Regions from separate parts of the Halomonas sp. TH-94 genome, predicted to be linked through region 2. Evidence: predicted binding sites of a transcription regulator. Region 2 holds the regulator's gene; the other holds the start of a gene.

Region 1 (14,626 bases), on a different contig from region 2:
GGGCATCGAGCACCTTGCCGCCCTGGCGCCAGTGGTGCCAGTAGAGCGGCACGTCGATGACGAAGCCCGGTGAGAGGTCGACCAGGCGGCCGTCGGCGAGGTAGGGGCCGGGATCGATTTCCTGCAGTCGCCCTTCGCTGAGCTCCCGCTCGGCCTGGCGTTCGGGCACCATGCCGTAGCCTAGCCCAGCCAGCGCCAGACCGATGAAGCCCTCCGACGAAGGGCACAGGTGGTGAGGGAAGGGCGGCTCGACGCCGTGCTGGGCCAGATAGCGGTGCTGCAGACGGTCATCCGGTCCGAACACGATGGCCGGCGCCAGACGCAGCGCTTGCGGTGTCACGCCATCGGTAAAGTAGCGTGCCATGAAGGCGGGACTGGCCAGCGCACGATAGCGCATGCTCCCCAGGGGGTGGCTGCGTGACCCCTGCACCGGCGTGGGTGAAGCGCAGATGCAACCGGCCACGTCGCCGTCACGCATGCACTTGAGTGCCACCTCCTGATCTTCCACCACCAAGTCGAACAGCACCCGGTAGTCTTCGAAGAAGCGGCCGATGGCCTCCGGCCACCAGGTGGCCAGGCTGTCGGCGTTGATGGCCAGGCGCAGGCGCTGTTCGCCGCCGCCAAGGGCCGGCACCTCGCCCAGCAGGTCGCTCTCCAGCAGGCGCACCTGCTGGGCATGATTGAGCAGCTTGCGCCCCAGAGGGGTGGGCTCCAGCCGCGGGCTGCGTACCAGCACCGGCTGTCCGAGGCGCGCTTCGAGCAGTTTGATACGCTGGGAAACCGCCGATTGGGTCAATCCCAGCTGCCGCGCGCCGCGCTCGAAGCCGCCCTGGTCGAGCACCGCCACCAGGGCTTCGAGCAGCTTGTAATCGATCATTAGATTTTCTAATTCCCTATTCTGTTTATTTGTTTCTCTAATCGATGCTGCGAGCTTAGCCTTGGCCCTACTGTCTTGCCAGGAGAAAGATGCAATGTGGATGTCATGGCTCAACGGGCTATTGATCTGTGCCGGCCTCATCGTTGCCATCGGTGCGCAGAACGCTTTCGTGCTGCAGCAGAGCCTGCGGCGTCAGCACGCCTGGCTGGTTGCAGGTGTCTGTGCGCTGTGCGACTGGCTGCTGGTGGGCGTCGGCGTGCTGGGGTTGGGAATCTTGATCGCTCAACAGGCGGCGTTGATGGAAGTGGCACGCTGGGCAGGGGCGGCCTTCCTCGCCTGGCAGGCGTGGCTGGCGCTGCGCCGGGCAATGGCCGGGCAGGCACTGACGGCGGGAGGCGGTCAGGTGCAGTCGTGGCAGGCGGCACTGGCGGCCACGCTCGCCGTTACGCTGCTCAACCCTCAGGTCTATCTGGAAACGGTGGTGCTGCTCGGTGCCATCGGCGCGGTGCAGCCGAGTCCGCTGGGCTTCTTCCTCGGTGCGGCTATGGCTTCGTTCGGTTGGTTCTTCGGCCTGGCGGCCGCGGCAGGTTGGCTGGCGCCACGACTGGCAAGCGCGCGGGTATGGCGGGCGATCGACCTCTTCATCGCCGCGATATTGGCGTGGGTGGCGTGGAGGCTGGCCAGTGGCGCGATGATGCCCTGACACTTCCTGCGTAAATGTTTCTTTACGGCCTGTCACGATTTCGCACCGCCCGGGAGGCCTGATTCTTTGTCTTGGGCTGGGTGTAACGTTTTCTATACAAGTGGGCTGTAAATGGGGCTTCCAGCAGTGTCGCATCGCCACCAAGAGGGCGTTTCGGCTGGGAGAGTGGGGCACTAGGCTTGAACCACACATCGGCACGCAATGGGTGCCGGGGCTTCCCTATTCATAACAACGGCTCATGACCACGGCCAACCCCTGGAGGAAACATGAACGCACCCGCCAAGACCGTCTCACCGATCACTCGCGACAATCCCATCGGTACCAACGGTTTCGAGTTCGTCGAGTACAGTGCGCCGACCGCCGAGGGCCTCGAGGCGCTGCGTGCGCTGTTCAACCGCATGGGCTTTACCGAGACCCGCAAGCACCGCTCCAAGCAGGTGTTCCTGTTCCAGCAGGAGAACGTCAATTTCGTGCTCAACGCCGAGCCGAACAGCCACGCCGCCGAGTTCGCCCGCGTTCACGGCCCCTGCGCCTGCGCCATGGCCTGGAAAGTGTCCGATGCGAAGCAGGCCTTCGAGTATGCCCTGGCCCACGGCGCCGAAGCGGTTGAGAACCCCGTAGCCCCCGGCGAGGTGGGCATTCCCGCGGTACGCGGCATCGGTGGCTCGCTGCTCTATTTCGTCGACGACAAGGTCGACAGCGAAGGGCGCACCATTTATGACATCGACTTCGAGGCGATTCCCGGCCGTTCGCCCAACGACAATAGCGTCGGCCTCAAGGTGCTCGATCACCTGACCCACAACGTCGACCGCGGGCAGATGGACGTTTGGGCCGACTTCTACACCGAAATCGCCAACTTCCGCGAGAACCGCTACTTCGACATCAAGGGCAAGAAGACCGGCCTTCACTCCCGCGCCATGACCGCACCCTGCGGCAAGATGCACATCCCGATCAACGAGTCTGCCGACGATACGTCGCAGATTGCCGAATTCCTGCGTGAGTACAACGGCGAGGGTATTCAGCACCTGGCCATGGCCACCGACGACATCTACGCCACCGTGCGTGCCCTGCGCGCCAACGGCGTCACCTTCCTCTCCACGCCGGACACCTATTACGAGAAGATCGACTCGCGGGTGCCCAACCATGAAGAGAAGGTGGAGGATCTGCGCGAGCTGAGCCTGTTGATCGACGGCGGTCCCGACGAGGGCGTGCTGCTGCAGATCTTCACCGAGACCGTCATCGGCCCGATCTTCTTCGAGATCATTCAGCGCAAGGGCAACGACGGCTTCGGCGAGGGCAACTTCAAGGCCCTGTTCGAATCGATCGAAGAGGATCAGATCCGTCGTGGCGTGCTCAAGGACGATTGATCTCTAGAACGGCTTCCGCCCCAGGGCGGGAGCCGTTTTTTTGTCTTGATGTCAGACATTAAGACTGTATGAAAAACTCTCAATAACAAATTGTGTTGCTTTGCACTGATATGGCCGGGCATATTCCTGCTCCTGTCGATAATAACGATTCCCCCCTGGTGACAAGATGACCGATACGCAACAACCTCGCGCCCAGTGGCTGGGCCGCTGGGGCTTCGTGCTGGCGGCGACGGGTTCGGCCGTTGGCCTGGGCAACATCTGGAAGTTCCCTTACATCACCGGCGAGCATGGCGGTGGCGCCTTCGTACTGGTCTACCTGGCCTGTATCCTGGCCGTGGGCGTGCCGGTGATGATGACCGAGATCGCCTTCGGGAGGCGCGGCCGGGGCAGCCCCATCGATGCGGTACGTCGCGTGGTGACGGAGTCCGGGCGCTCACCGCTGTGGTCGCTGCTGGGCTGGCTGGCGATGCTGGCCGGGTTCATGATCCTGTCGTTCTATGTGGTCGTGGCAGGGTGGTCGTTCTCCTATCTCTGGAAGATGCTCTCGGGCCAGCTGGTCGGCAGCGGGGTAGACGACATGGTGGCGATCTTCGTCGCCAATAACGAGAACCCCTTCAACCTCGGTTTCTGGAGCACCCTTGTCACCCTCTTGACCATGTTGATCGTAGGCAAGGGCGTGCAGGCGGGCATCGAGAAGAGCGTCAGCTGGATGATGCCGGGCATGGTGATCATGCTGCTGATCCTGATCGGCTATGGGGTCTTCTCGGGCGGCTTCGGCGAGGCCTGGCGTTTCCTGTTCTCGTTCAATGCCGGCAGCCTGACCAGTGACGGCATGCTCGCTGCTCTCGGGCATGCCTTCTTCACCTTGTCGCTGGCCTCCGGTGCCATTCTCACCTACGGCAGCTACCTGCCTTCACGCACGTCAATCGTGCGCACCACCTTCAGCGTGGCGATTGCCGACACCGTGGTGGCGCTGATGGCGGGGCTGGCGATCTTCCCCATCATCTTCGCCAACGGCTTGAATCCCGGTGAAGGCCCGGGCCTTATCTTCATGAGCCTGCCCTTGGCTTTCCAGGCCATGCCGCTGGGGACGCTGTTCGGCATCCTGTTCTTCGTCATGCTCTCCATGGCGGCGCTGACTTCGTCGATCTCGATGGTCGAGGCTACCGTCTCCTGGCTGGTGGATAATAAGGGTATCAGCCGGCGCACCGCTGCCTGGGGTACCGGCATCGTGCTGTGGCTGGTCAGTACCCTGGCGATGCTGTCGTTCAACCTGGGGGCCGACTGGACCCTTGCCGGTCGCCACTTCTTCGATTGGTTGGACTACCTGACCTCGCGCTGGATGATGCCGCTGGGCGGTCTGGGCATGGCGCTATTGGCCGGTTTCGTGCTGAAGAGCGAAATATTCCGTGAGGAGCTGGGGCTGGCGCCGCACTGGCATGCCCTGTGGCTATTCATGGTGCGCTACGTCAGCCCACTGGGCATCCTGGTGATCTTCGTCGATGCGCTGGGCATTGCGCGGCTGGAATTCGGTGTGCACTGGCCGTGGCTGCTGGGCGTGCTGGCGCTGGTCACGGTGATGGGGGAGCTGCTGAGCCCGAGGCTGCGCCGTACACTGGCCAGTTGAGCGACAGGCTTGCCCCTGCCGGGGCAAGCCGCTAATGTCGGCCGGGTTTGACAGGTCTTCTTGTTCGAGATTATCGGATGATCCCAGCTAAGTTTTGCGCTTCCGGCCCGGCGACGTCTCGCATTCTACGAGGTGCAGTGGCCCTTCTGGTGTTGCTCTTGATGACCGGCTGCGCCGGTCGCGGTGGGGCGCAGGGCGAGCGCGTGTCAGTCCCGGCGGGCTGGAGCGGCGAGCAGGGCCAGGCGTCGTTCTATGCCGACCGGTACCACGGTCGCCAGACCGCCAGCGGCGAACGCCACGATCGCAACGCGCTCACCGCTGCCCATCGCAGCCTGCCGTTCGGTACCCGGGTGCGGGTGACCCGGCTCGACAACGGTCGAGAAACGGTAGTGCGGATCAACGACCGCGGCCCCTTCGTACGCGGCAGGGTCATCGACCTCTCGCGCCGCGCCGCCGAAGAGCTCGACATGATCGGGCCGGGTGTCGTCGGCGTGCGTATTTCGCCCGAATGAAAACCCAGGGCCTGGCCGGCAGATGTCTACGTCTGTCAGCCATGCGACAATGGCGCCATCGCTAACCTCGAGCGTCCGCCATGTCTTCCCCACGCAGCGATTCCATTGCCGAATTACAGCGTCTGCCCCGTGGCCGCCCGCGTCGCAGTTGGCTAACGCGTAGCTTCCGCTTGCAGGTGATGCTGCTGGTCGGCGTGCTGCTCGCCGCCATGCTGCTGGCCCAGGGCGCCTATCTCAATCATCGCAAGGGCGAGATCATCAGCCACCAGATGGGGGAACGTGCGCTGGCGGTGGCTCAGAGCGTGGCCAGCATCCCCGAACTGATCGCTGCCTTCGACGACCCCGACCCCAGCGCCACCATTCAACCCATTGCCGAGCGCATTCGCCGCGAAACGGGAGCGCGCTACGTGGTGGTGGGCAACACCGACAGCCTGCGCTATTCGCATCCATTACCGGAGCGGCTGGGCAAGCCCATGGTGGGCGGTGACAACGACCGTGCCCTGTTGCACGGCGAATCCTACGTCTCCGAGGCCACCGGTTCGCTGGGTGAGGCAATGCGCGGCAAGACGCCGGTGTTCGATGCCGACGGCAATATCATCGGCATCGTCTCGGTCGGCTTCATGCTCGACCGGGTGGCCATGGACGTGATCGAGCACACCAGCCTGGGTTGGTGGCTGGTGGCGCTGATGATCGTGTCCGGCTTTGCCGGTGCCTATCTGCTCTCACGCCACCTGAAGAGGGTGATACTCGGCCTCGAACCCTACGAGATCGCCCGGCTGGCAATGGAGAAGGAGGCCATCCTGCAGTCGATTCACGAAGGCATCCTGGCGGTGAACCACGAGGGCCAGATCACGCTGGTCAATCAACAGGCTCGCCGCTTCCTCGGGCTGCCCGCCGACGAAGAGGTCCTGGGCCGACCCATCCAGGAGGTGGTGCCCAACTCGCGGCTGTTCGAAGTGCTAGAGCGCGGTGAGCGTCAGTTCGATCAGGAGATGTGGCTCGGCGATCATCCGGTCGTGGTCAACCGCGTGCCGATTCTGGACGCCGGAGAGATCGAGGGCGCTGTGGCCACCTTCCGCAGCCGGCGCGAGATCGTCGAGCTTTCCGATGCGTTGAGTGCGGCGAGTCGCGACGTCGACATGCTGCGGGCTCAGGCTCACGAATACTCCAACAAGCTCTATACCATTTCGGGGCTGCTCCAGCTCGATCGCATCGACGATGCGTTGGCGTTGATTCACCAGGAGAGCGAGCGGCAGCAGGCGCAAATGACCTTCCTGATGAAACACGTGGCCGACCCGGTCGTCAGCGGCACGCTGATGGGCAAGCTGACCCGTGCCCGGGAGCTCAACGTCAATCTCGAGATCGATGAGCAGAGCTCGCTCTCCACGCCGCTGACCTTCACCGGCCAGGAAGTGGTGATGACGATACTCGGAAACTTGATCGACAATGCCTGTCATGCCGTGCGGCTTCACGGCGAGAGCGGGCAGGTGAGGCTGTTCTTCACCGACCTCGGCGAGCAGCTGCTGATCGAAGTGGAGGACAACGGCCCCGGTGTCCCGCCCGAACACGTCGAGGCGATCTTCACCGAGGGATTTTCCACCAAGCCGGGCAAGCATCGCGGTATCGGTTTGGCGCTAGTGAGTCGTCTGTGCCGCGAGCATGGCGGCGCCGTCACGCTGGAAGAGAGCGAACTCGGCGGCGCCTGCTTCACGGTGGTACTCGACCGCTCACTGTGCCGAACGGCAGAGCCGCTCGCAGCCGGGAAATGATAACGACAAGAGCGACACGCCATGGGGGAAGAGATGCACGAAGCAGGCAGCACGCCTGAGGAGTACGGTCTGTTGATCGTCGAGGACGATTTTCGGATCGCCGAGATTCATCGCGCCTTCATCGAACAGAGCCAGGGCTTTCGCGTCGTCGGGATGGCGCGCAGTGGAGCCGAGGCCCATGAGCTGATGGCATGCCATGCCGACGAGGTTCAACTGGTCCTGCTCGATGCCTATCTGCCTGATGTCGAAGGCTTGGAGCTGCTGTGGGCGCTGCGCCGTGAGCATGTGCATGTCGATATCGTCATGATCACTGCCGCGCGCGAGGTGGATACCATTTCCGAGGCCCTGCGCGGCGGCATATTCGATTATCTGATCAAGCCCGTCGAGGCGCTGCGCATGACGCAGATGCTGTCCCGCTTTCGGCGTGAGCGCCAAGCGTTGTCGGCGCGCCATGAGCTCAATCAGGAGGAGCTCGACCGGGTGCTGTCCCGCCTGCGACCCGAAGGCGGCGCCGTCAGCGGCGCGCGCAGCCTGCCCAAGGGTATCGATCGCCTGACGCTGCGCACCGTGGTGGCGGCGCTGGAAAGTGCCGGCCACCCTCTTGCGGCCATGGACGTGGCGCGCGCCATGGGCGCGAGCCGCTCGACGGCACGACGCTACCTGGAATTTCTGGTATCGGTTCAGGTGGTTGGGGCCGAACTGGGCTACGGTGATGTAGGGAGACCTGAACGGCGCTATCGCCTCATGGGCGATGCGGCGGCGTGGTGCGAAGAGGGGTGAGCATTTCACCCCGTCCGTGAGCAAAATGAACAAAATGCGCACAACGAACAATTTATCGTTTATGCCCATAAACTTGCCGCTTCGTATCCAGCTCTTCTAACGTTCCTCTTGTACGTGGGCGCGAGACCCACCGTCACAACAAGATACACTCCAGGAGAACGCCATGAGTGCCAAGCAACACCTCTCACGTTTCAGCGCCATCGTGCTGCCGCTCGCCGCGGTTGTAGGCATGACCGGCGCTGCCCAGGCCGACGATTGGGCGCCGACGCGCAACATCGAATTCATCGCTCCGGCGAACCCGGGCGGCGGCTGGGATACCCTGGTCCGCACCACATCGCGGGTGATCCAGGAAGAGGGACTGGCCGAGCGCAGTTTCGGTGCCATCAACGTGCCTGGCGGCGGCGGTGCGGTGGCCTGGGCGCAGATCGCCCGCGACAGCGGTAACCCGCACAAGCTGTTCGCCACCAGCCCGCCCATCATCCTGGTTCCGCTTGCCGGTGCGTCTCGCTACGACCACACACACTTCACGCCCGTGGCCCGACTGATCACCGACTATTCGATCGTGCTGGTGCGCAACGACTCTCCCTACGAAGACCTGCCGTCGCTGCTCGAGGCCATGGAGCAGAATCCCGGCCTCAGCGTCGGCGGCGGTAGTGCGCCTGGCTCCATGGATCATATTTCCATGGCGGGCCTGGCGGCCGCGGCGGGCCTGAACGCAGCGGACGTCAACTACATCCCGTTCTCGGGCGGTGGCGAGGCCATGACCAGCCTGATGGGCGGTCACGTCGAGGCGGTGATCACCGGCGCCGGTGAGGCCTCGGGTCAGCTTGGCGAAAACAGCCAGATCCGTGCACTGGGCGTTTCCGCGCCCGAGCGTCTGGGCGGTGCTCTGGAGAGCGTTCCGACCTATCAGGAGCAGGATATCGATTACACCTTCGATATCTGGCGCGGCGTGATGGGGGCTCCGGACATGCCTGAAGAGGCAGTGGCCTACTATGAGGATCTTTTCGCTCAGATGCTCGAAACCGACGGCTGGCAGCAGGCTCGCGAGCAGCTGGGCTGGATCGATGCCTATCAGACCAGCGAAGAGTTCGGTGCTTTCCTCGATGAGCAGAAAGAGCAGTTCAGCACCATTCTGGGTGACCTCGGCCTGCTGGGCGAATAAGCCGCAACACCTGTTCGCTTCCCGCTACCCGGGCCCGGACCTCGCTTTGCGTGGTCCGGGCATACTCGAACGCCACACTTGGGCGCTGCCCGCTCGGCGGTAGCCCGGGACCGAATCCCATGACACGACTCAACTCCAACCAGATCATTGCGCTGTTACTGGCGCTGCTGGCGGTGGGCTATCTGGCCATGGCCTGGCAGATTCCCTCCTTTCCGTTGCCGCGCCCGATCGATTCCGACCTTTTCCCCAAGGTGCTGGGCTTCACGCTGCTTGGGCTTGCGGTCCTGCTGTTCCTGGAAAAACCCAAGGCCAAGGATGTACCGGAAGCGCTCGACCCCGAGGAGCAGCAGCAGCCCTTGCTGCTACGGCCGTGGTCACGCGTGGTGGTCACGGCCGTTACCCTGGCGGTGTATGCCCTCTTGCTGGTACCGGTGGGTTTCGTGTTGACCTCAGTCGCCCTGGTTTATGGGCTGGCTGCCTACTACGGCTATCGTCGCCACTGGATCAACCTGGCCACCGCGCTGGGCGTGGTGTTGGCGCTGTACTTGACCATGACACGGGTCATGGGCGTTTACCTACCCACCGGCGTGCTGCCGATCTGACTGGCCGGAGAGCGAGCCCATGGAAGCCTTCAACAATCTGATGTACGGCTTCAGCATCGCGCTGGAGCCGATCAATCTCTTCTACGTCTTCGCCGGTGTCTTTGCCGGTACCGTGATCGGCATGCTGCCGGGGCTGGGGCCGATCAGCGCCCTGGCGCTGATGATTCCGCTGACCTTCGGCATGGATCCGTCGTCGGGTCTGATACTGATGGCCGGCGTTTATTACGGCGCCATCTTCGGCGGTTCGACCTCGTCGATCCTGCTGAACGCCCCCGGGGTGGCGGGTACGGTGGCCACCTCCTTCGACGGCTATCCAATGGCCAAGCAGGGGCAGGCCGGCAAGGCGTTGGCCATTGCCGCCTACGCCTCGTTCATCGGCGGCACCGTTTCGATCATTTTCCTGATGCTGGTGGCGCCGCTGCTCGGGCGGGTGGCCGTGAGCTTCGGTCCGGCAGAATATTTCTCGCTGATGGTGCTTGGCCTGACTGCGGTGGTGTCGCTGTCGGACAAGTCGCTGGTCAAGGGGCTGATAGCCGCCGTGGTGGGGGTGATGATCTCGATCATGGGCATCGACCTGCAGACCGGCACTGAGCGCTTCACCTTCGGTACCGTTCACCTGCTCGACGGCATCGAGTTCCTTGTCGTGGCGCTGGGCATCTTCGCTCTGGCCGAGGTGTTCTACATGCTGCTCAAGGGTGGCGGCGGCAAGGAGCAGCCACGCAATGCCATCGGCTCGCTCAAGCTGTCGAAGTCGGAAGTGAAGGAGATCGCGGCACCCATCGGCCGCAGTTCGATCCTGGGCTTCTTCACCGGTGTGCTGCCGGGGGCCGGCGCCACCATCGGCTCCTTCCTGGGCTACAGCATGGAGAAGCGTCTGGCCAAGGATGGGGATACCTTCGGCAAGGGCAACATCAAGGGCGTGGCGGCCCCCGAGTCGGCCAACAACGCGGCTTGTACCGGCTCCTTCGTGCCACTGCTGACCCTGGGGGTGCCAGGCTCCGGCTCCACCGCGGTGCTGCTCGGCGCGCTGCTGGTCATGGGGGTATCGCCGGGTCCGGCAATGCTGGTGGATCGCCCCGACGTCTTCTGGGGCGTGGTGGCGAGCATGTACTTGGGCAACATCTTCCTGCTGGTGCTCAACCTGCCGCTGATACCGTTGATTGCCAAGATCCTCGACATGCCGCGACCGCTGTTGCTGTCGTTGATCCTGATCTTCTGCATGATCGGCGTGTACGGCATGAGCTTCAGCGTCTTCGACCTGTTGCTGCTGCTGGGTTTCGGCCTGCTGGGTCTGGGAATGCGGCTGTTCGGCTTCCCGGCGGCACCGCTCATTCTGGCGCTCATTCTCGGCGCGATCATGGAAGAGTCGATGCGTCGTGCGCTGCAGATCTCGGGTGGCGACTGGTCGATCTTCATCGACAAGCCCATCTCCATGTGGCTGCTGATCATTGCGGCACTGTCGCTGACACTGCCGCTGGTCAAGCCCGTCTTGAAGATGGCCAAGGCACGCCGCTGATCCCATTGGGTTCAGTGAATACGCAGGGGCGTCGAGGAATCGGCGCCCCTGCTGCGTTTGGGGACCTGTGCACTGGCATGGTGCGCATTGCTGGTGCAGGCGGTAGATCGCGGCGCATGAGCGCATGCCGGTTGTGCACAGATGAGGTGCGTAGAGGGAGTGTCGGCCTAGTATTACTCAATCTACTTTGTTGTTTGGCAATGGATTTCCAATGAATGTTGCATGCTGGCGCGGGGCTTGCAAAGACAGGGAGCCTAGAGCTGCACTGCCAATGTCGGCAGTGCATGACCTGCACAACAAGTCCCTCCCAGAGGAGGGCGCAAGGAGGTTCGAGTGAACGCTTCCCGTCGCATCATGCCTTTCCCGCTTCGTCCCCTGTCTTCACCGCTTCGCTCCGGGGCCGCCGCGCTGCTGTCAGCGATTGCCCTTGGCGCCGCCAGCCAGGCGCTGGCCCAGGAGGACCCCATCAAGGTGGGCATCCTGCATTCGCTCTCCGGCACCATGGCCATCAGTGAGTCGACGCTGAAAGACACCGTGGAAATGCTCATCGCCCAGCAGAACGAGCAGGGCGGTCTGCTCGGCCGTCAGCTCGAGGCGGTGGTGGTCGATCCGGCTTCGAACTGGCCGTTGTTCGCCGAGCGGGCGCGTGAACTGCTCGAACAACACCAGGTGGACGTGGTGTTCGGCAACTGGACGTCGGTGTCGCGCAAGGCGGTGCTGCCGGTCTTCGAGGAGCTCAATGGTCTGTTGTTCTACCCCGTGCAGTACGAGGGTGAAGAGTCCTCCGAGAATGTTTTCTACACCGGAGCGGCACCCAACCAGCAGGCGATACCGGCCGTCGAGTATCTGATCAACGAGGTGGGCGTGGAGCGCTTCGCCCTGCTCGGCACCGACTACGTCTATCCGCGTACCACCAACCGCATCCTCGAAGCCTTCCTCAAGGAGGAGCACGGCGTCGCCGATGAGGACATCTTGATCAACTACACGCCGTTCGGTCACTCCGACTGGCAGAACATCGTCGCCGAGGTGCGCCGCTTCGGCAGCGAGGGCAAGAAGACGGCGGTGGTTTCGACCATCAACGGCGATGCCAACGTGCCGTTCTATCGTGAACTGGCCAACCAGGGCATCGACGCCGCCGACATCCCGGTCATCGCTTTCTCGGTGGGCGAGCAGGAGCTCTCCGGTATCGACACCGGCCCCCTGGTCGGCCACCTGGCGGCCTGGAACTACTTCATGAGCGTGGACACCGACGCCAACTACGACTTCATCGACGCCTGGATCGACTGGACCGGCGACGAAGAGGCGGTGACCAACGACCCCATGGAAGCGCATTACATCGGCTTCAACATGTGGGCCGAGGCGGTGCGCAAGGCGGGTACCACAGAGGTCGACGCGGTCAAGGACGCCATCATCGGCGTGACCGTGCCCAACCTGACCGGCGGCTTTGCAGCGATGATGCCCAACCATCACATCACCAAGCCGGTGCTGATCGGTGAGGTGCAGGACAACGGCCAGTTCGACATCGTGTGGCAAACGCCTTCCACCGTGGCCGGCGACGCCTGGTCCGATTTCCTGCCGGGCTCGCGTGATCTGATGGCCGACTGGCAGGCGCCGATGCGTTGCGGCAACTTCAACGTGGCCACCGGCCGCTGCGGCGGCAGCACGGCCGCCGAAGAAGCCGAAGCGGCTCTGGCCGAGTAACGCCCCATCCCCCGCTGCCCAACGGCAGTGGGGGAGCACGCCTTCTCTACCGATTCCGAGGAACGCTCCGATGAGATATCCCCCCATGCTTGGGCCAGCGTCGGCCGGGGTGAGGGTCGGCACCGCTGCCGCCGGGAATGAACGAGCCTCCGAGACCCGTGGTTCGTGGCTGTTGGTACTCCTCCTGGCTCTCGCGCTGGCGCTCGGCCTGACACAGGCCGCTCCCGCCATGGCGCAGAGCGAGCCGAATGGCGACGACGAAGTGGCCACCGAACTGCTCGAGGCGCTGGATGTCGCCTCCTTTCCCGCCAAGGGCGAGGCCATCGAGGCCATCGTGCTGAGCGAAGACCCACGCGCCCGCGACTGGCTCCAGGCACTGCTCGACGGTCGCCTTCAGCGCACCGATGAAGGCCGTTTCGTGGTGGTGCTCGACAATACCGGCCGCGAGTGGCCGGTACAGGATGCCTTGAGCGGCGAGCCGCTGGGTGAGATGTCGCGTCGCGATCTTGACCGTATCGGCATCAACAACGCGCTGCGCAACCAGCTGCGCAGCGCCATTGCCGTGGTCGACCTCTACTCGTCTGATCTTGCTCTGCGTCGTGCCTCGGCCGAACGCCTGCTTGGCGAGGTCGATGCCGACCTGGCCGAACCTCTGGCTGCCGTGATCGAGGAAGAGCCGGATGCCCGGGTGCGTGAGCGCCTGATGCAAGCACTTGCCATCCATCGTCTTGAGCAGGGCGAGATCGAGGCGATAGCCGACCTGCGCGGTAGCTTGCACCCCCGCGTGCGAGTGGCCCTCAACCGCGCCGTCAACGGCGCCGATCCGCTCGTGGCCGACGCCGCCCGCGAGGCGTTGAACAGCGTCGAGCAGATGCTCAAGGTCAACCGCGCCGTGGAGACCCTCTACTTCGGCCTGTCGCTGGGCTCGGTGCTGGTGCTGGCCGCCATCGGCCTGGCCATTACTTTTGGCGTGATGGGCGTGATCAACATGGCCCACGGCGAGCTGATCATGCTCGGCGCCTACACCACCTGGGCCATGCAGCAGCTGCTGCCCGGTCAGCCGGGGTTGGCGCTGATTCTGGCGATTCCCGCCGGTTTCATGGTGGCGGCGTTGGCCGGTGTCGCCATCGAACGCGGTGTCATTCAGTTCCTCAAGGGGCGTCCGCTGGAGACGCTGCTGGCCACTTTCGGTATCAGCCTGATCCTGCAGCAGCTGGTACGCACCGCCATCTCGCCGCTCAACCGGACCGTGATCACCCCGGAGTGGATGAGTGGTTCGATCGCCATCAACGATGCGCTGTCGCTGACGCTCAACCGTATGTACGTGCTCGGCTTCGCCCTGGTGGTGTTCGCTTCGCTGATGCTGATCATGCGCCGTACCCGGCTTGGCCTGGAGGTGCGGGCGGTGACTCAGAACCGCGCCATGGCGCGTTCCATGGGTATCCGCGCCACCCGGGTCGACATCATGACCTTCGCCCTGGGCTCCGGGGTGGCGGGGCTGGCCGGCGTCGCACTTTCACAGCTCACCAATGTGGGACCCAACCTGGGACAGAACTACATCATCGACTCCTTCATGGTGGTGGTGTTCGGCGGAGTGGGCAACCTGTGGGGCACCCTGGTCGCGGGTCTCTCACTCGGGGTGATCAATCAGGTGCTTGAGCCCTGGGCCGGTGCCGTGATGGCCAAGATCATCGTGCTGGTGTTCATCATCCTGTTCATTCAGAAGCGCCCCCGCGGACTCTTTCCGCAGAAGGGCCGGGCGGCGGAGGGCTGATCCATGGATTCTTCTCGACTCTGGTTATTGCGCCCCTTCGGCGAACGCTCGACGCTGATCTTTCTCGGCGTGCTGCTGGCAGCCATGACTCTGGTGACGCTGCTGCATGTGGCAGTGCCGCCTGGGCATCCGCTCTATGTCAGCGCTTATACCGTTAACTTGTTCGGCAAGTACCTGAGCTATGCCTTGCTGGCGGTGGCGGTGGACCTGGTGTGGGGCTATCTGGGGATTCT
Region 2 (14,626 bases):
GTTTTCTCGGCCAGCGAGGCGTACCTGATCGAGGACGGCAGGATCACCGCACCGGTCAAGGGGGCGACGCTCATCGGCAACGGGCCTGAAGCGATGGGACGGGTGTCGATGGTCGGTCATGATCTGGAGCTCGACACCGGGATCGGCGTCTGTGGCAAGGAGGGGCAGGGCGTGCCGGTGGGAGTGGGGCAGCCGACGCTGAAGTTGGATGAGCTTACTGTCGGCGGCACTGCTTCGTGAACGAGCGTCGCTGCGCTTGCCCACGCTGGGTTGGCGCACGGCTCGCCTTGCTCGCACTCAAACTCGCCGAGCGCCGCCCAGTCTGGCCTGCGCTCGGCTGAACCTGGATTGGGACACACTAGGCGTGCTTACAAGCCCGCCGTATCGCGAATCAGTTTGAAGAGTTTGCGCGCATTGGCCGGGGGCTTGCCGCGCTCGCGTTCGCTCTTGGCATTTCGGACAAGCTGACGCAGCGCCTGACGGTCGGCCTCCGGGTGCTCCTCGATGAAGGCTTCGACGGCGTCATCGCCCTCCTCGATGAGGCGATCCCGCCACTTTTCGAGCCGATGAAAGGCCAGATCGCGGTGACGATTTTCCTGTTCGATCTTGTCGAAGACTGCCTGGATGGCATCCAGATCCTCGCGGCGCATCAGCTTGCCCACATACTGCATGTGGCGCCGACGCCCTTCATGGGAGCGGATACGACCGGTCTCCTCGACGGCAGCGAGCATGTCTTCCGAGAGCGGAAAGCGGGCGCGCTCGGACGGGGTCATGGCAATGATCTGTTCGCCCAGCATCTGCAGGGCGTGCATTTCCCGCTTGAGCTGGGATTTGCTGGGTCTTTCGTCGAAGTCGGTGGGAATATCCTGGGTCATGCCGCATCCAAGTAGTGAGAGGGTCAGCGCTGTCTTGCCAACGCAAGATGCAGGGTTTCGAATGACGGTAGTATACCAGCCCGTCGAGCGACGGCGGGAACAGACACGTATGAAGACCGGCTTGGCCGGCGAATGAGGAGATGAGCATGAGCAAGGCTTTTGATGCCGCCGCCCAGCAGGAGCTGCTCGAGTCGCGTGCCGGGCAGGCGCTGGCGCTGGCGAAACACCTGGGAGCCGATGCCTGCGAGGTGGGCGCCAGCGTCGACCAGGGCGTCGGGATCAGCGTGCGTGAGGGGGAGGTGGAGTCCGTCGAGCTCTCGCGCGATCAGGGTATCGCCGTTACCGTCTATCTGCGTGGCCACAAGGGTAGCGCCTCCTCCACCGATGCCAGTGATGCGTCGATCCGCGAGGTCGTGGAAAAAGCCATGGCAATCGCGCTCTATACCGGGGAGGATCCAGCGGCAGGCTTGGCCGACCCTGAATTGATGGCTACCGAACTGCCCGACCTCGACGTACATCACCCGTGGCCGCTCACCACCGAGCAGGCCATCGAGCTGGCGCTGGCCTGCGAAGCGGCAGGGCGCGCCGAGGCGGGCATACGGCAATCGGAGGGCGCTTCGCTCTCCAGCGGCGAAGGGGTCAGGGTCTATGCCAATAGCCACGGTTTTCTTGGCAGTCAGCGCGGCAGCCGCCACTCGCTCTCTTGCATGCTGATCGCCGAGGATGCGGCTGGCATGCAGCGCGATTACGACTATACCAGTGCGCGTAACCCAGAGGAGTTGCGTGATCCCGAGGCCGTGGGCAAGAAGGCGGCCGAGCGTACGCTCGAGCGCCTTGGCGCGCGTCGGCCCGCCACCGGGCGCCTGCCGGTGATGTTCGATGCCACCGTCGCCAGCGGTCTCGTCGGCCATCTCATGAGTGCCATTGCCGGTGGTTCGCTCTATCGGCAGGCTTCGTTCCTTTGTGACCGCCTGGGGGAGACGCTGTTTCCCGACTGGTTCACGCTCGGCGAGCGGCCCATGGAGCGTGGCGCCATGGCAAGTTCTCCCTTCGACAACGATGGCGTGCAAACCCGCGACAATGTCTTCATCGAGGATGGTCGTCTGGCCAGCTACATGCTCTCTGCCTACAGTGCTCGCCGCCTCGGCTTGCAGACCACCGGCAATGCCGGCGGGGCTCGCAACCTGCGCATCAGCGCGCCGCTGGAGTCTCGAGAGGCGCTGCTCTCACGCATGGGTAGCGGGGTGCTGGTCACCGAGCTGATGGGGCAAGGGGTGAATGGTGTGACCGGAGACTACTCACGCGGCGCGGCGGGCTTCTGGGTCGAGAATGGTGAGATCAAGTACCCGGTGGAGGAATTCACCATCGCCGGCAACCTCGAGGCGATGTTCAGGGGCCTGCTGGCGGTAGGAAGCGACATCGACACCCGTGGCAGCATCCATACCGGCAGCTGGTTGATCGATGAGATGACCGTCGCCGGCAGTTGAAGCGCAGCTTGGCTTGTTGTTCAGGAAGGCGTAATGCGAGGCGGGCTTCGGCGATGCATGGCCGAGCGCAGACATTGCGCCCTAAGTATCTTCATCGAAGCGGGCCTCGAATAGCGCCTCGATGGCTTCGAGCACCGCTTCCGCATCGATCCCCTCGGCGCTGATCTCCAGTTCGGTGCCGCAAGGGGCACCCAGCATCAGCAGGGCCATGATATTGCCGGCATCGGCCTGCTGGGCGCCTCGACTCACGAGCACGTGCGCATCGAAGGGCTGGCAGCGCTGTACCAGCTTGGTGGCAGCGCGCGCATGCAGTCCGCGCTTGTTGGTCAGAGTCAGCTTGCGGCTGGGCACGCTCAGGCTTCCTTGCTTTCGGACGGCTCTGCGGTCGGCTCCTGCGAGGCAGCGACCGGTGTGTGAATGCCCAGCTCCCGATGACGTAGACGCACATCCGGCTGTTGCTTGGCGAGATGCTTGGCGAGCCGCTCGGCCAGATATACCGAGCGGTGCTGGCCCCCGGTGCAGCCGATGGCGACGGTAAGGTAGCTGCGATGGGTGTCGCGATAGGCCGGCAGCCAGCGCTCTACCCAGGCAACGATGTCATCCAGCATCTGCCCGACCAGCGGGTACTGTTCGAGGAATTCCACGATGCTCGGCTCCCGTCCGGTGGCCGAGCGCAGGCGTGGATCCCAGTAGGGGTTGGGCAGACAGCGGGCGTCGAAGACGATGTCGGCGTCGAGTGGCACGCCGCCCTTGAAGCCGAACGACTCCACCGTCAATGTCAGCTGATCGGCGTGATGACTGGCCACCTGTTCGGTGATTCGGCCACGCAGGTCGTGTACCGATAGCCGCGACGTGTCGATAATCAGATCGGCGAGGTTGCGAATGTCGCTCAGCGTGGCGTCTTCCGTCTCAATGGCCTCGTTCAGCGTCATGTCCCTGTGGCGGGTCAAGGGATGGCGGCGGCGAGTGGCGGAATAGCGTTCGATCAGGATCCGGGCATCGGTAGTCAGATAGACGATCTGACAGTCGACCTTGTTGGCGCGAAGCTCTTCCAACAGCCTGGGAAAGCGCTCCAGGGCGTGAGGGAGATTGCGTGCATCGATGCTGACGGCGATCGAGGATTGAACCGTGGGCGAGTTTCGCAGTTCGTCGACCAGCGAACCTAGCAGCATGGCTGGCAGGTTGTCGATGGCATAGTAGCCAATGTCTTCGAGTGCTTGCAGTGCGATCGATTTACCGGAGCCCGATCGGCCACTGATGATCACAAGCTGCATGTATTTCTCCTGATCAGGGGCTGGCCGAACGGCAACGCGGGCGGGTCAGGCCGAAGACTGTCGTCGAATGGCGTTTATGAGGCGCTCGTGGAGTTCGCGCTGGCTCTCGCACCGCCGCAACAGCGTGCGGGTTTCGGTGTCGTTCATCACGCTGGCCACCTGGCTCAGCAATGAGAGGTGAGTGTCGTCGGCTTCCTCGGGGACCAGCAGGACGAAGACGAGATCGACCGGTTCTCCGTCAATGGCATCGAAGTCGATGGGCTCGGCCAGCTTGAGGAAGGCGGCAACCGGACTGTGGCAATGGGGGCTTCGGGCATGCGGTATGGCCACGCCGTTGCCGATCCCGGTGCTGCCCAGCCGCTCACGGCCGATCAGTCTGCCGAAAACCTCCTGGCTATCGAGGCTCGGGGTGTTTTGCGCAATGAAGGTGCTGAAGAACTCCAGCACCCTCTTCTTGCTGCCCCCTGGAACGTCGAACAGCGCACGCTCCGGAGGCAGTATGTTTTCAAGTGTCATGACGACTCAGCGAATGCCGGCGCCTTGGGCGCGGGCCTGGGCCTTTTCCTTGTGCTTGACCAGCTGGCGGTCGAGCTTGTCGGTCAGGGCATCAATGGCGGCGTACATGTCGGTATCGGAGGCTTCGGCATGCAGATCGGCGCCGGCGGCGTGCAGCGTACAGGCGGCCTGCTGACGCTCTTTCTCGATCGAGAGAGTAACTTGTACGTTGGTGATATTGTCGTAGTGCCGTTGGACGCGGCTCAGCTTCTCGCTCACGTAGTCACGCAGTGCATCGGTCAGTTCAACATGATGGCCGGTAATGTTGACTTGCATGACAAGCTCCTTCGTCCTTCGAATGGTGATTTGATTGTAACCCTTTTTGGCACCGTGCAAACCCCCTCCGATCAATGCTCTTGTCCGGCGTCAACGCGCCACGTCGTCATCAGCGAAAACGCTTGCGCTCACTTGAAGAGGGGATCCCCAAGGCTTCACGATACTTGGCCACGGTACGGCGTGCCACCTGAATACCGTCTTCGGCCAACAGATCTACCAGTCGACTGTCGGATAGCGGTTTTCGTGGTGTCTCGTCGGCGATCAATTTTCGAATGCGGGCCCGGATGGCGGTACTGGAATGGGCGTCGCCCTCACCATTGCCGCCGACGTGGCTGGAGAAGAAGAACTTCAGTTCGAACACGCCGCGCGGGGTGTGGATGAACTTCTGGGTGGTCACCCGCGATATGGTCGATTCATGCATCTCCACGGTCTGGGCGATATCCGCCAGGACCAGCGGTTTCATGGCTTCTTCGCCCTGTTCGAGAAAATCGATCTGGCGTGCCATTATCTCGCGCCCGACGCGCAGCAGGGTGTCGTTGCGACTGGCCAGGCTCTTCATCAGCCAGCGGGCTTCCTGCAGGTGATCCTTGAGAAACTGGTTGTCCTGACTCTTGTCGGCCCGGCGTACCAGCGCGGCGTAGTCGGGCTGTATGCGGAGCCGCGGCAGGGCTTCGGCATTGAGTTCCACCCGCCAGCCGGATTCGTCATGGTAGGCGACCAGGTCCGGAGTGATGTAGTTGCTGCCGACTTCGGCGAAGGCACTGCCCGGGCGAGGGTCGAGCGAGCGCACCAGGGCGATGGCCTCGTCGAGAGCGTCGTCATCCAGGCCCAGGCGCCGCTTCAGCAGGCGCCGGTCATCGGCGGCAAGCGCTTCGAGGAACTGGCGCACCAGGCGCCGAGCCTGGGGCAGCAGGGGGGTGTGGTCGGGCAGGGTGGCGAGTTGCAGCATCAGGCACTCGCGCAGATCACGGGCGAAAATGCCGGTGGGTTCGAATTGCTGCAGACGTAGCAGCACCTGCTCGACTTCGCGAGTGGGCAGCCCCTCAAGACCCTGGCGGCGCAAGCCATCACGGATTTCCTCCAGCGGCTGTGCCAGATAGCCCGTGCCGTCCACGGCATCGATCAGGCTCTCGGCGATCTGGCGCTGGCGCTCGCTCAGGTCGATCATGGCCAGCTGCCAGATCAGATGCCCGGCCAGTGTCTGCCCGGAGGCCTGGCGCTCGAAATCGGGCCCTTCGCCGGTACCGCTGCCGGAGCTCGCACCGTGGTCAGGGTAGGTATCCTCCCAATCGCTGTCGGTGGACAGCTCACTGGGGATTTCATCGGCCCAGTCGTCGCTCTGGGGTTCGCTGACGGCTTGCTCGCCGAAGCCCTCGTCGAGCTCCAGCATGGGGTTGGATTCAAGTGCTTGCTGGATCTCCTGACGCAGGTCCAGCGTAGAGAGCTGCAGCAGCGCAATGGCCTGCTGCAGTTGGGGTGTCATGGTCAGCTGAGTGCCGACGCGGAGTTGCAATGATGCTTTCATGGCCATGAGGATAAGGGCTCATTTGCCGGAAAGACTCTACCCTAGACTGGCGTGCGGCGAGTTGCAATAGCGATGATTGCAATAAGCATGCCATTTATTGCAATCATGTCTGACGAGAATGTGTTAATAGTGCTTTCATGCTTGCATGTAACAGAGAGTTGCGTTATAGGCGGAAATCTTCACCGAGGTAGACTTCGCGCACGCGACGGTTGGCCAGAATGGCTTCGGCGTTACCTTCGGCGATGATCTGGCCATCTCCCACGATGTAGGCGGAGTCGCAGATATCCAGCGTTTCGCGCACGTTGTGATCGGTGATCAGGACGCCGATGTCGCGTGCCTTGAGCTGGCGAATGATGCCCTTGATCTCGCCGACCGAAATGGGGTCGACGCCGGCGAAGGGTTCATCGAGCAGGATGAAGGCCGGCTCGGTCGCCAGGGCTCGGGCTATCTCCACGCGCCTTCTCTCACCGCCGGACAGGCTCATCCCGAGGTTGTCGCGAATATGGGTGACGTGAAAGTCTTCGAGCAGCTGTTCTAGGCGCTGCTGACGGCCCCGGCGATCCAGATCCTTGCGGGTTTCGAGGATGGCCATGATGTTGTCGGCCACCGACAGCTTGCGAAAGATCGAGGCCTCCTGGGGGAGGTAGCCGATCCCGGCCCGAGCGCGTTCGTGCATGGCGCTGCGCGACAGGTCGAGCTTGTCGATACAGACATTACCCGCATCCGCTCTCACCAGCCCCACGATCATGTAGAACGAGGTGGTCTTGCCGGCGCCGTTGGGGCCGAGCAGCCCCACGATGGAGCCCTGCTCGATGGAGAGGCTGATGTCATGTACCACGCGGCGACGCTTGTAGCTCTTGGCCAGGTGCCGAGCATGCAGAGTCTTCATCGCCATCTCAGCGCTCCGGCTGCAGGGTCATGCGGATACGCTGGCGTCCCTCGACACCTTCGCTCTCGGCGCGGGCCTGGACCACGCGACGGTCGAGGAAGTACTCCAGATAGCCACCGTCGAAGGTATCGCCAGCCTGGTGCAGTTCGGCGCGGTCGATCAGTTCGACGCGTCGCTCGGCCACGTGATAGATGATCGTGCGCCCCCAGCCGCGTACCACTGGCTGCTCCGGGTCCGGCTGCTGTTCGATATAGGCACGTTCGCCGTGAGCCGTGGCACGGGAAAGCTCGCCGGCCGCATTGCGCCGGAGCTCGACGCGGTCGCCGGTAAGACGCATGGTGCCCTGGCGGATGTCGACCTCGCCGGTATAGATCGCCGTGCCGGCGATATCGTCGAGATCGAGCCGATCGGCTTCTATCTGGATAGGCTGATCGGCGTCGCGCTGTTGGGCCATGCTCGCGGCAGGGCTCAATGCCAGGCCGATCAATGCCAGGCTGAGCAGCATGCGGGGCGTCGGAAGCTTGCATCGCTTCATGGCGTGAGTTCCTCCAGGGTGACGGGGTCGGCCTGTCCCGGCTGAGCGCCTTCCGGGGGGTGGTAGCCGCGCACATTGTCTGTCAATCGCGCCCGGTTGTCATGGATCCAGGCGTCGAAACGTTCGCCGCGCATATGCTGTGGCGGCTGCTGCAGCAGGGCGGGTGTGTCGCTCCAGGCATGACCGACATTGGCGTCGAAATGCAGCACCTCGGTGTCGAGCTGCCAGCGCTCCTCCGGAGCGAACAGGCGGGCGTCGCCGGTCAGCGTAAGGGGGTTGCCGCCCGGGCCGAGTCGGCCTTCCCGGCCGCTGGCGACCCAGAGACGGCCTTCTCGATCGATCAGATGAGCCACCGGCGTCACGGCGCGGGTCACGTCGTCGTGCGGCGTATGCACCAGCCTGGGACTCTCCAGGCGCTGATGGGCCTGGCCATCGATATCGAAGCGAGTCAGCCGGGCCTGTTCCAGGAAATAGTCAGGTTCTCCGGCGTCGTCGGTGGGTACCGGGCCGGGCGTAGGCACCTGCCATGGGTCAAGCCAGGCGATCAGGCTGCCCAGCGCCAACAGCAACAGCAGCAGCCAGAGGCGAAACGAGGGGCGCGGCAGGCGACGTAGCATCGACGCCGGTCTCAACGCTTGCCGTGGAGGTAGGTGTCGATCAGGGCGTCGCGATGCCCTTGCGCTTCCAGCAGCAGGTCGCAAATCTCGCGTACCGCGCCATGGCCGCCGCTGCGCTCGGTGACGTGGTCGGCGAGGGCGCGGATGTAGGACGGTGCGCCGGGTACGGTAATGCCGATGCCGGCACGCTGAATGGGCGCCAGATCGGGAAGATCGTCGCCACAATAGGCGACCTGTTCGAGTTCGATTCCCTTGCGAGCGCAGAGCTCGCGCAGCACGACGAGCTTGTCCTCACAGCCCTGGAAGACATGGTCGATGCCCAGAGCGGCTGCGCGATGACTGACCATGGGCGATTCACGCCCGGTGATGAAGGCCACCTGCAGGCCGGCGCGGCGCAGGAGTTTCAGGCCCAGGCCGTCCTGAGTGTGAAACGCCTTGATCTCGATACCGTCGGCCTGGAAGTAAAGACGGCCGTCGGTAAGTACGCCATCGACGTCCAGTGCCAGCAGGCGGATCTTGCGCAGCCGGTCGAGAAGGCGTGGATCGAGGGTGGTGATGGCCAGGGCCATGAGCTCTCCTTGTCAGAGTGAAGTCAGATCACGCCGCTTCGCAGCAGGTCGTGCATGTGCAGTGCGCCAACCGGGTGGCCTTCGTCATCGACCACGGCGAGCGCCGTGATTCGGTTGTCTTCCATCATGCGGACCGCCTCGGCAGCCAGCACCCCGGGCGCAATTCGCTTGCCGGGACGGGTCATGACGTCATCCACCGTCAATCGGCTCAAATCTTGATACTGGTCGAGAGTGCGACGCAGGTCACCATCGGTATAGACACCGATCAGGCAGTCTTGCTCGTCGACGACGCAGGTAAATCCGAGACCCTGGCGTGTGATTTCGAGCAGAGCGTCGCGCAGGGGGCTGCCGAGCGGCACGCGGGGCAGTCGCTCGCCCTGGTGCATCAGGTCGCAAACACGTAGCAGCAGTCGTTTGCCGAGGCTGCCACCCGGATGCGACAAGGCGAAGTCCTCGGCGGTGAAACCACGCGCTTCGAGCAGTGCCACCGCCAGCGCATCGCCCAGCGCCAGGGCTGCCGTGGTCGAGGCGGTGGGTGCTAGGTCCAGCGGGCAGGCTTCTCGTTCGACGCCGGCATCGAGATGGGCATCGGCGTGGCGAGCCAGCGTCGAGCCGGGGCGGCCGGTCATGCTGATCAGCGGTGTGCCGATGCGCTTGAGCAGCGGCAGCAGGGCGGTGACCTCCGCCGTTTCGCCGGAGTTGGACAGCGCCAGAACCACGTCCCCCGGAGTGATCATCCCCAGGTCGCCGTGACTTGCTTCGCCGGGATGCACGAAGAATGCCGGGGTGCCGGTGCTGGCCAGGGTGGCGGCGATCTTGCCGGCGATATGGCCCGATTTGCCCATGCCGGTCACCACCACGCGCCCCTTGCAGGCGAGCATCAGCTCGCAGGCATGATCGAAGTGGCTGTCGAGGCGCCCGGCCAGGCTGGCGACGGCCTGCTCCTCGATCAGCAGGGTGCGCCGAGCGCTGGCACGCAGGCTGGACTCCCCTTCGGACGGGGCGGCGGGTGAAGGTGGCGTAGTGGCATCGATGGTCATGTCGGTGATTGTTGTCCTTTGTGGGGAATCACTCAAGTGGCACCGCTGGCAGCGGCGGCCAGCCACGTCAGGTAGACCAGGTAGACGCCCAGGAAGAGTGCGCCGGGTAGTCGCCCGAGTTGGCCGTGCCGGAACCACAACAACACCATGCCCATTCCCAGCGTCAGCAGCAGCATGATGGGAAAGTCGCGGCTGGCGGCGGCAGGGTCGATCGGGCCCGGTGCCAACAAGCCGGGGATCGGCAGCACGGCGAGCAGGTTGAACAGGTTCGAGCCAATCACGTTACCCACGGCCAGGTCGTGATGCCGCTTGATGGCACTGGCGATACAGGCTGCGAGTTCCGGCAGGCTGGTGCCTATCGCAACCACGGTGAGGCCGATGATCAGCTCGCTGATGCCCAGGCCGCGGGCCAGCTCGCTGGCACCCCATACCAGCGAGCGCGAGCTGAGTGCGAGCAGCACCAGGGTGAAGGCCAGCCACACCAGGGCGCGTTTCAGCGTCATATCGGGAATGGCATCGTCGGCAGGGGCGTCGGGTGTGTCGGCACGCAGTAGCCACCACAGACTGAAAACCAGTAGCAGGGCCAGGAACAGGGCGTCGAAGCGGCCCAGTATGCCGTTTGCCAGTGCGTAGCCGGCCAGGCCCGTGGCGCCAAGCAGTAGCGGTAGTTCTCGGCGCACCAGCGAGAAGCGGATCGGAATCGGCCTGACCAGCGCCGTCAGGCCAAGTACCAGGCCGATATTGGCAATATTGGAGCCCAGTGCATTGCCCGTGGCCAGGTTGGGCAAGCCATCCAGCGCGGCAAAGACGGCCACCACCATCTCGGGTGCCGAGGTGCCGAGCGCCACCACGGTCATCCCCACCAGCATGGCGCTCATTCCGGTGCGGCTTGCCGTGGCGGCAGCGGCATTGACGAAGCGGTCGGCGCTCCACACGAGCACGGCAAGGCCCAGAGCGATCGCTATCACAGGGAGCAGCATGGTGAAGGGTCTCGCCATGAAAATGAAGTGGCACATTAGACGTCTTCGGTGGCCTGGGCGCAAGCGCCTGGGCGGCCCGGGCTGGCGCCGGGAGGCATGGTTAGGATACGATGTTCGATAATTTTTTCTTGGACCTTGCAGCATGAGCGATTCCCCCCTCGTCGAGGTGAAGGGTCTGCACTTTTCGCGCGGTGAAAAGTCCATATTCGCAGGCGTAGAGCTGCAGATACCTCGCGGCAAGATCACCGCCATCATGGGGCCCAGCGGGACCGGCAAGACGACGCTGCTGAAGCTGATCGGCGGTCAGCTGACGCCCGACGTCGGGCGGGTGCTGATCGATGGCCACGATGTGCACGCGCTGTCGCGCAAGGCGCTGTTCACGCTTCGCCGCCGCATGGGCATGCTGTTCCAGAGTGGCGCACTGTTTTCCGATCTCAGCGTGTTCGAGAACGTGGCATTCCCGCTACGGGTTCACACCGAGCTGCCGGATGCGATGGTTCGCGACCTGACACTGATGAAGCTCCAGGCCGTCGGCCTGCGCGGAGCGCGTGAGCTGATGCCGGCAGAGCTCTCGGGCGGTATGGCCCGTCGCGTGGCACTGGCACGTGCCATTGCGCTGGACCCTGATCTGGTACTGTATGACGAACCGTTCGTGGGGCAGGATCCTATCTCCAAGGGGGTGCTGGTTCAGCTGATCAAGAAGCTCAATCAGGCGCTCGGGCTGACCTCCATCGTGGTTTCCCATGACATTCAGGAGACGCTCTCCATTGCCGACTATGTCTATGTCATCGCCGATGGCCAGGTAATGGCGCACGGCACCCCGGAGGGTCTCGATGTCGACGACGATCCTCGCGTAAGTCAGTTCGTGCACGGTGAACCTGACGGTCCCGTCCCCTTTCACTACCCTGCGCCCGAGTATTTCGACGATATCCTCAATCAGGAGGGTCTGCAGTGATCCAGCGCGTTCTGAGTCTCGGTCGCCGCGGCTGCGACGTGCTCGAGGCGCTGGGTCGCTCGACCCTGTTCCTCGCGCAGTCGGCCTTCGGCGTGCCTTCTCGCGAGGGTTGGTATTTGTGGCTGCGGCAAATGCACTTCGTCGGAGTGCTGTCGCTCGCCATCGTCATGGTATCGGGGCTGTTCATCGGCATGGTGCTGGCGCTTCAGGGCTATACGATTCTGGTCGATTTCGGCGCCGAGCAGGCGCTGGGCCAGATGGTGGCGCTGTCGCTGCTGCGAGAACTGTCGCCGGTGGTGGCGGCACTGCTGTTCGCCGGACGTGCCGGCTCGGCACTGACCGCCGAAATAGGCTTGATGAAGGCCACCGAGCAGCTCACCAGCATGGAGATGATCGGCGTCGACCCGCTGCGTCGGATAGTGGCGCCCAGGCTGTGGGCCGGCTTCGTGGCACTACCGCTGTTGACCATCGGTTTCAGCGTGGTCGGAATCTACGGCGGTTACCTGGTGGGCGTCGAGTGGCTAGGGGTGTTCGAAGGTTCGTACTGGGGCAACATGCAGTCCAGCGTCGCTTTCATTGGCGATGTGGGCAACGGCATGATCAAGAGCATGGTGTTCGCCCTGGTGGTGACATGGATCGCGGTGTTCCAGGGCTATGATCTGATACCGACCTCGGAGGGTATCTCACGTGCCACGACGCGTACGGTAGTCTACTCGTCACTGGCGGTGCTGGGCCTCGATTTCGTTCTCACTGCGGTCATGTTCGGAGGGTTTTCATGATGTTTGAACGGCGTCTATCGCGCGATGGAGAAGCAGGATGAAGCGCAGCAAGACAATGGAGCTGGGGGTCGGTCTGTTCATGCTGGCCGGGGTCCTGGGGATGCTGTTTCTGGGGCTGCGGGTCAGCGGTCTGACGTTCAGCATGCCGGGCGATACCTTTCGGCTCGAAGCCAATTTCGCCAACATCGGCAGCCTCAAGCCGCGGGCTCGAGTCACCATGTCCGGTGTGACGGTGGGGCGAGTCACCGCCATCGAGCTGGACCCCGAGTGGTACGACGCTCGCGTGATCCTCGAGCTCGATGCCGAGCTCGAGGGTCGCCTGGCGCGCGATACCACCGCAGCCATTCTGACGGCAGGGTTGCTGGGTGAGCAGTACATCGGACTTACCGTCGGCGGCGATCCGGACATGCTCGCCGATGGAGATACTATTCGTGACACTCAATCTGCACTCGTGCTGGAAGAACTCATCCAGCAGTTCGTGTCCAATATGGTCAGCGATTGAGGAAAGCCAAGCTCAGCGGCAGTATTCCCTCAAGCCACCCTTCATTCTCATTCGAGGTCGATCCATGAGTCAGATGACACTTCCCCTCGCCCTGTTTCGTCGTGCTTTTCTGGGTCTTTGCCTGATGCTGGCCAGCCTGGCGGCGGCAGCTGCCCCGGAACGCGGTCCCGAGCAGGTCATCCGCGACAGCGTCGACGAGCTGATGGGGCAGATCGAGGGTCGCAAGGACTACTACGCCAACAACCCGGATGAGCTCAAGGCGCTGGTGGATTCCAACCTCGACGACATTGCCGACTTTCGCTATATCGGCGCCAGCGTGATGGGGCGTTACTTCCAGAACGCCACGCCTCAGCAGCGCTCGCGCTTTGCCAATGTCTTTCGTCAGACGTTGATCGATACCTATACCAAGGGGCTGGTGACCTTCGACTATCGCGAGCTCAGAGTCCTGGACACCCAGCGCCCGCCGCGCCACGAGGACCAGGCCGCAGTGGCCATGGAAGTGGTGGCGATGGATGGTACCGTCTACCCGGTGAGCTACACGCTGCGCCTGAGCGACGATCAATGGAAGGTGGTCAATGTGATCGTCAACGGTATCAATCTGGGCCTGACCTTCCGCAACCAGTTCGACCAGGCCATGCGTGACCACGGTCGCGATTACGATGCGGTGATCGCCGGCTGGGCGCCGGAAATCGCCGTCGAGGAGCTGGAGCAGGGTGGAGATGCATGACCCTCTTGCTCCAGCGTGGCGGCATCGAACTCGAGGCCGGCCCGTCAGGGCTGGTCGTGAAGGGTGCAGTCGATTTCGACATTGCAGCGCCGCTGGCCGAGGCGGGTACGAAGTGGATCGTCGAGCAGCCGGCCGATAGTAGCATCATGCTCGACCTGAGCGGCGTTGAGCGTGTCAGCAGTGCCGCGGTGAGCATAATGCTCGAATGGACGCGTCAGGCGCGCAAGGCCGGCGTCGAGATAGGCGAGGTCAGGCTTTCCGCACCGCTGGCCCGGCTGACCCAGGTTGCAGGTCTCGATACGCTCCTGCCGCTCGTCGGCGAGGGCTTGGGCTGAGTCGCCGCATCCCTCCGGCATCGCCAATCGCGATGCTTTTCTTTACCATGTAGGGATTCTTGTTCCCGGCTGCGCCTCGAGAGGCGAGCCGCTCCACTCGTGCCACAGGAGTTCCCCTTTTCATGCAACCCAGTGACGTCAAGGCACTGCTCGAGGCACGCCTCGAGAATTGCGAGTTCCACATCCAGGGCGAAGGCTGCAACTTTCAGGTCATTGCCGTGGGAGAGGTCTTCGAGGGTCTCTCTGCGGTCAAGCGTCAACAGCTGATCTACGGAGCACTTACCGATGAGATCGCCAGCGGCGCCGTACATGCCGTGAGCATCAAGACCTACACGCCAGCGCAGTGGGTCGGCGCGCCGGAGAATGTGTCTTCACCACGCCACGGCGCCTGACGGTCGAAATTCATGGACAAGTTGATCATTACCGGTAACGGGCCCGTCGATGGCGAAGTCTGGGCCAGCGGTGCCAAGAACGCGGCGCTGCCTATCCTGTGTGCCACATTGCTGGCTGATGAGCCGGTGACAATCGGCAATCTACCGCATCTTCAGGACATCACCACCACGCTCGAGCTGTTAGGGCGCATGGGGGTCGAGCCGGTCATGGGTGAGAAGATGAGCATCCAGCTCGACGGCTCCCAGGTGCGCGATTGCCATGCTCCCTACGAGCTGGTGAAGAAGATGCGCGCCTCGATCCTGGTGCTGGGGCC

What was found. Region 2 encodes sigma-54, which starts transcription at its own class of promoters, with help from an activator protein. Its sites were predicted from a motif close to TGGCACNNNNNTTGCTNT; they were not measured.
Region 1: a site for sigma-54 is predicted at 11,145-11,162, ahead of urtA (urea ABC transporter substrate-binding protein). Genes of this name have one in related genera too.

Annotation. Positions count from the first base shown of each region.
Region 1 covers NZ_JBYCKL010000010.1:54,972-69,597, forward strand. Annotated here, with positions in the region: gene AC2VNO_RS01605 (LysR family transcriptional regulator ArgP) at 1-877, opposite strand, end outside; gene AC2VNO_RS01610 (LysE/ArgO family amino acid transporter) at 972-1,580, shown strand; gene hppD (4-hydroxyphenylpyruvate dioxygenase) at 1,847-2,947, shown strand; gene AC2VNO_RS01620 (sodium-dependent transporter) at 3,114-4,574, shown strand; gene AC2VNO_RS01625 (septal ring lytic transglycosylase RlpA family protein) at 4,712-5,086, shown strand; gene AC2VNO_RS01630 (ATP-binding protein) at 5,167-6,855, shown strand; gene AC2VNO_RS01635 (response regulator) at 6,877-7,635, shown strand; gene AC2VNO_RS01640 (Bug family tripartite tricarboxylate transporter substrate binding protein) at 7,799-8,800, shown strand; gene AC2VNO_RS01645 (tripartite tricarboxylate transporter TctB family protein) at 8,920-9,402, shown strand; gene AC2VNO_RS01650 (tripartite tricarboxylate transporter permease) at 9,422-10,918, shown strand; gene urtA (urea ABC transporter substrate-binding protein) at 11,273-12,619, shown strand; gene urtB (urea ABC transporter permease subunit UrtB) at 12,690-14,393, shown strand; gene urtC (urea ABC transporter permease subunit UrtC) at 14,397-14,626, shown strand, end outside.
Region 2 covers NZ_JBYCKL010000034.1:24,967-39,592, reverse strand. Annotated here, with positions in the region: gene tldD (metalloprotease TldD) at 1-240, shown strand, start outside; gene yjgA (ribosome biogenesis factor YjgA) at 369-875, opposite strand; gene pmbA (metalloprotease PmbA) at 1,022-2,362, shown strand; gene AC2VNO_RS05915 (HPr family phosphocarrier protein) at 2,444-2,713, opposite strand; gene rapZ (RNase adapter RapZ) at 2,716-3,636, opposite strand; gene ptsN (PTS IIA-like nitrogen regulatory protein PtsN) at 3,682-4,152, opposite strand; gene hpf (ribosome hibernation-promoting factor, HPF/YfiA family) at 4,159-4,467, opposite strand; gene AC2VNO_RS05895 (RNA polymerase factor sigma-54) at 4,577-5,998, opposite strand; gene lptB (LPS export ABC transporter ATP-binding protein) at 6,156-6,881, opposite strand; gene lptA (lipopolysaccharide transport periplasmic protein LptA) at 6,889-7,416, opposite strand; gene lptC (LPS export ABC transporter periplasmic protein LptC) at 7,413-8,033, opposite strand; gene AC2VNO_RS05875 (KdsC family phosphatase) at 8,045-8,602, opposite strand; gene AC2VNO_RS05870 (KpsF/GutQ family sugar-phosphate isomerase) at 8,626-9,642, opposite strand; gene AC2VNO_RS05865 (calcium/sodium antiporter) at 9,675-10,658, opposite strand; gene AC2VNO_RS05860 (ATP-binding cassette domain-containing protein) at 10,765-11,577, shown strand; gene mlaE (lipid asymmetry maintenance ABC transporter permease subunit MlaE) at 11,574-12,356, shown strand; gene mlaD (outer membrane lipid asymmetry maintenance protein MlaD) at 12,394-12,858, shown strand; gene AC2VNO_RS05845 (MlaC/ttg2D family ABC transporter substrate-binding protein) at 12,923-13,585, shown strand; gene AC2VNO_RS05840 (STAS domain-containing protein) at 13,582-13,920, shown strand; gene AC2VNO_RS05835 (BolA family protein) at 14,043-14,312, shown strand; gene murA (UDP-N-acetylglucosamine 1-carboxyvinyltransferase) at 14,325-14,626, shown strand, end outside.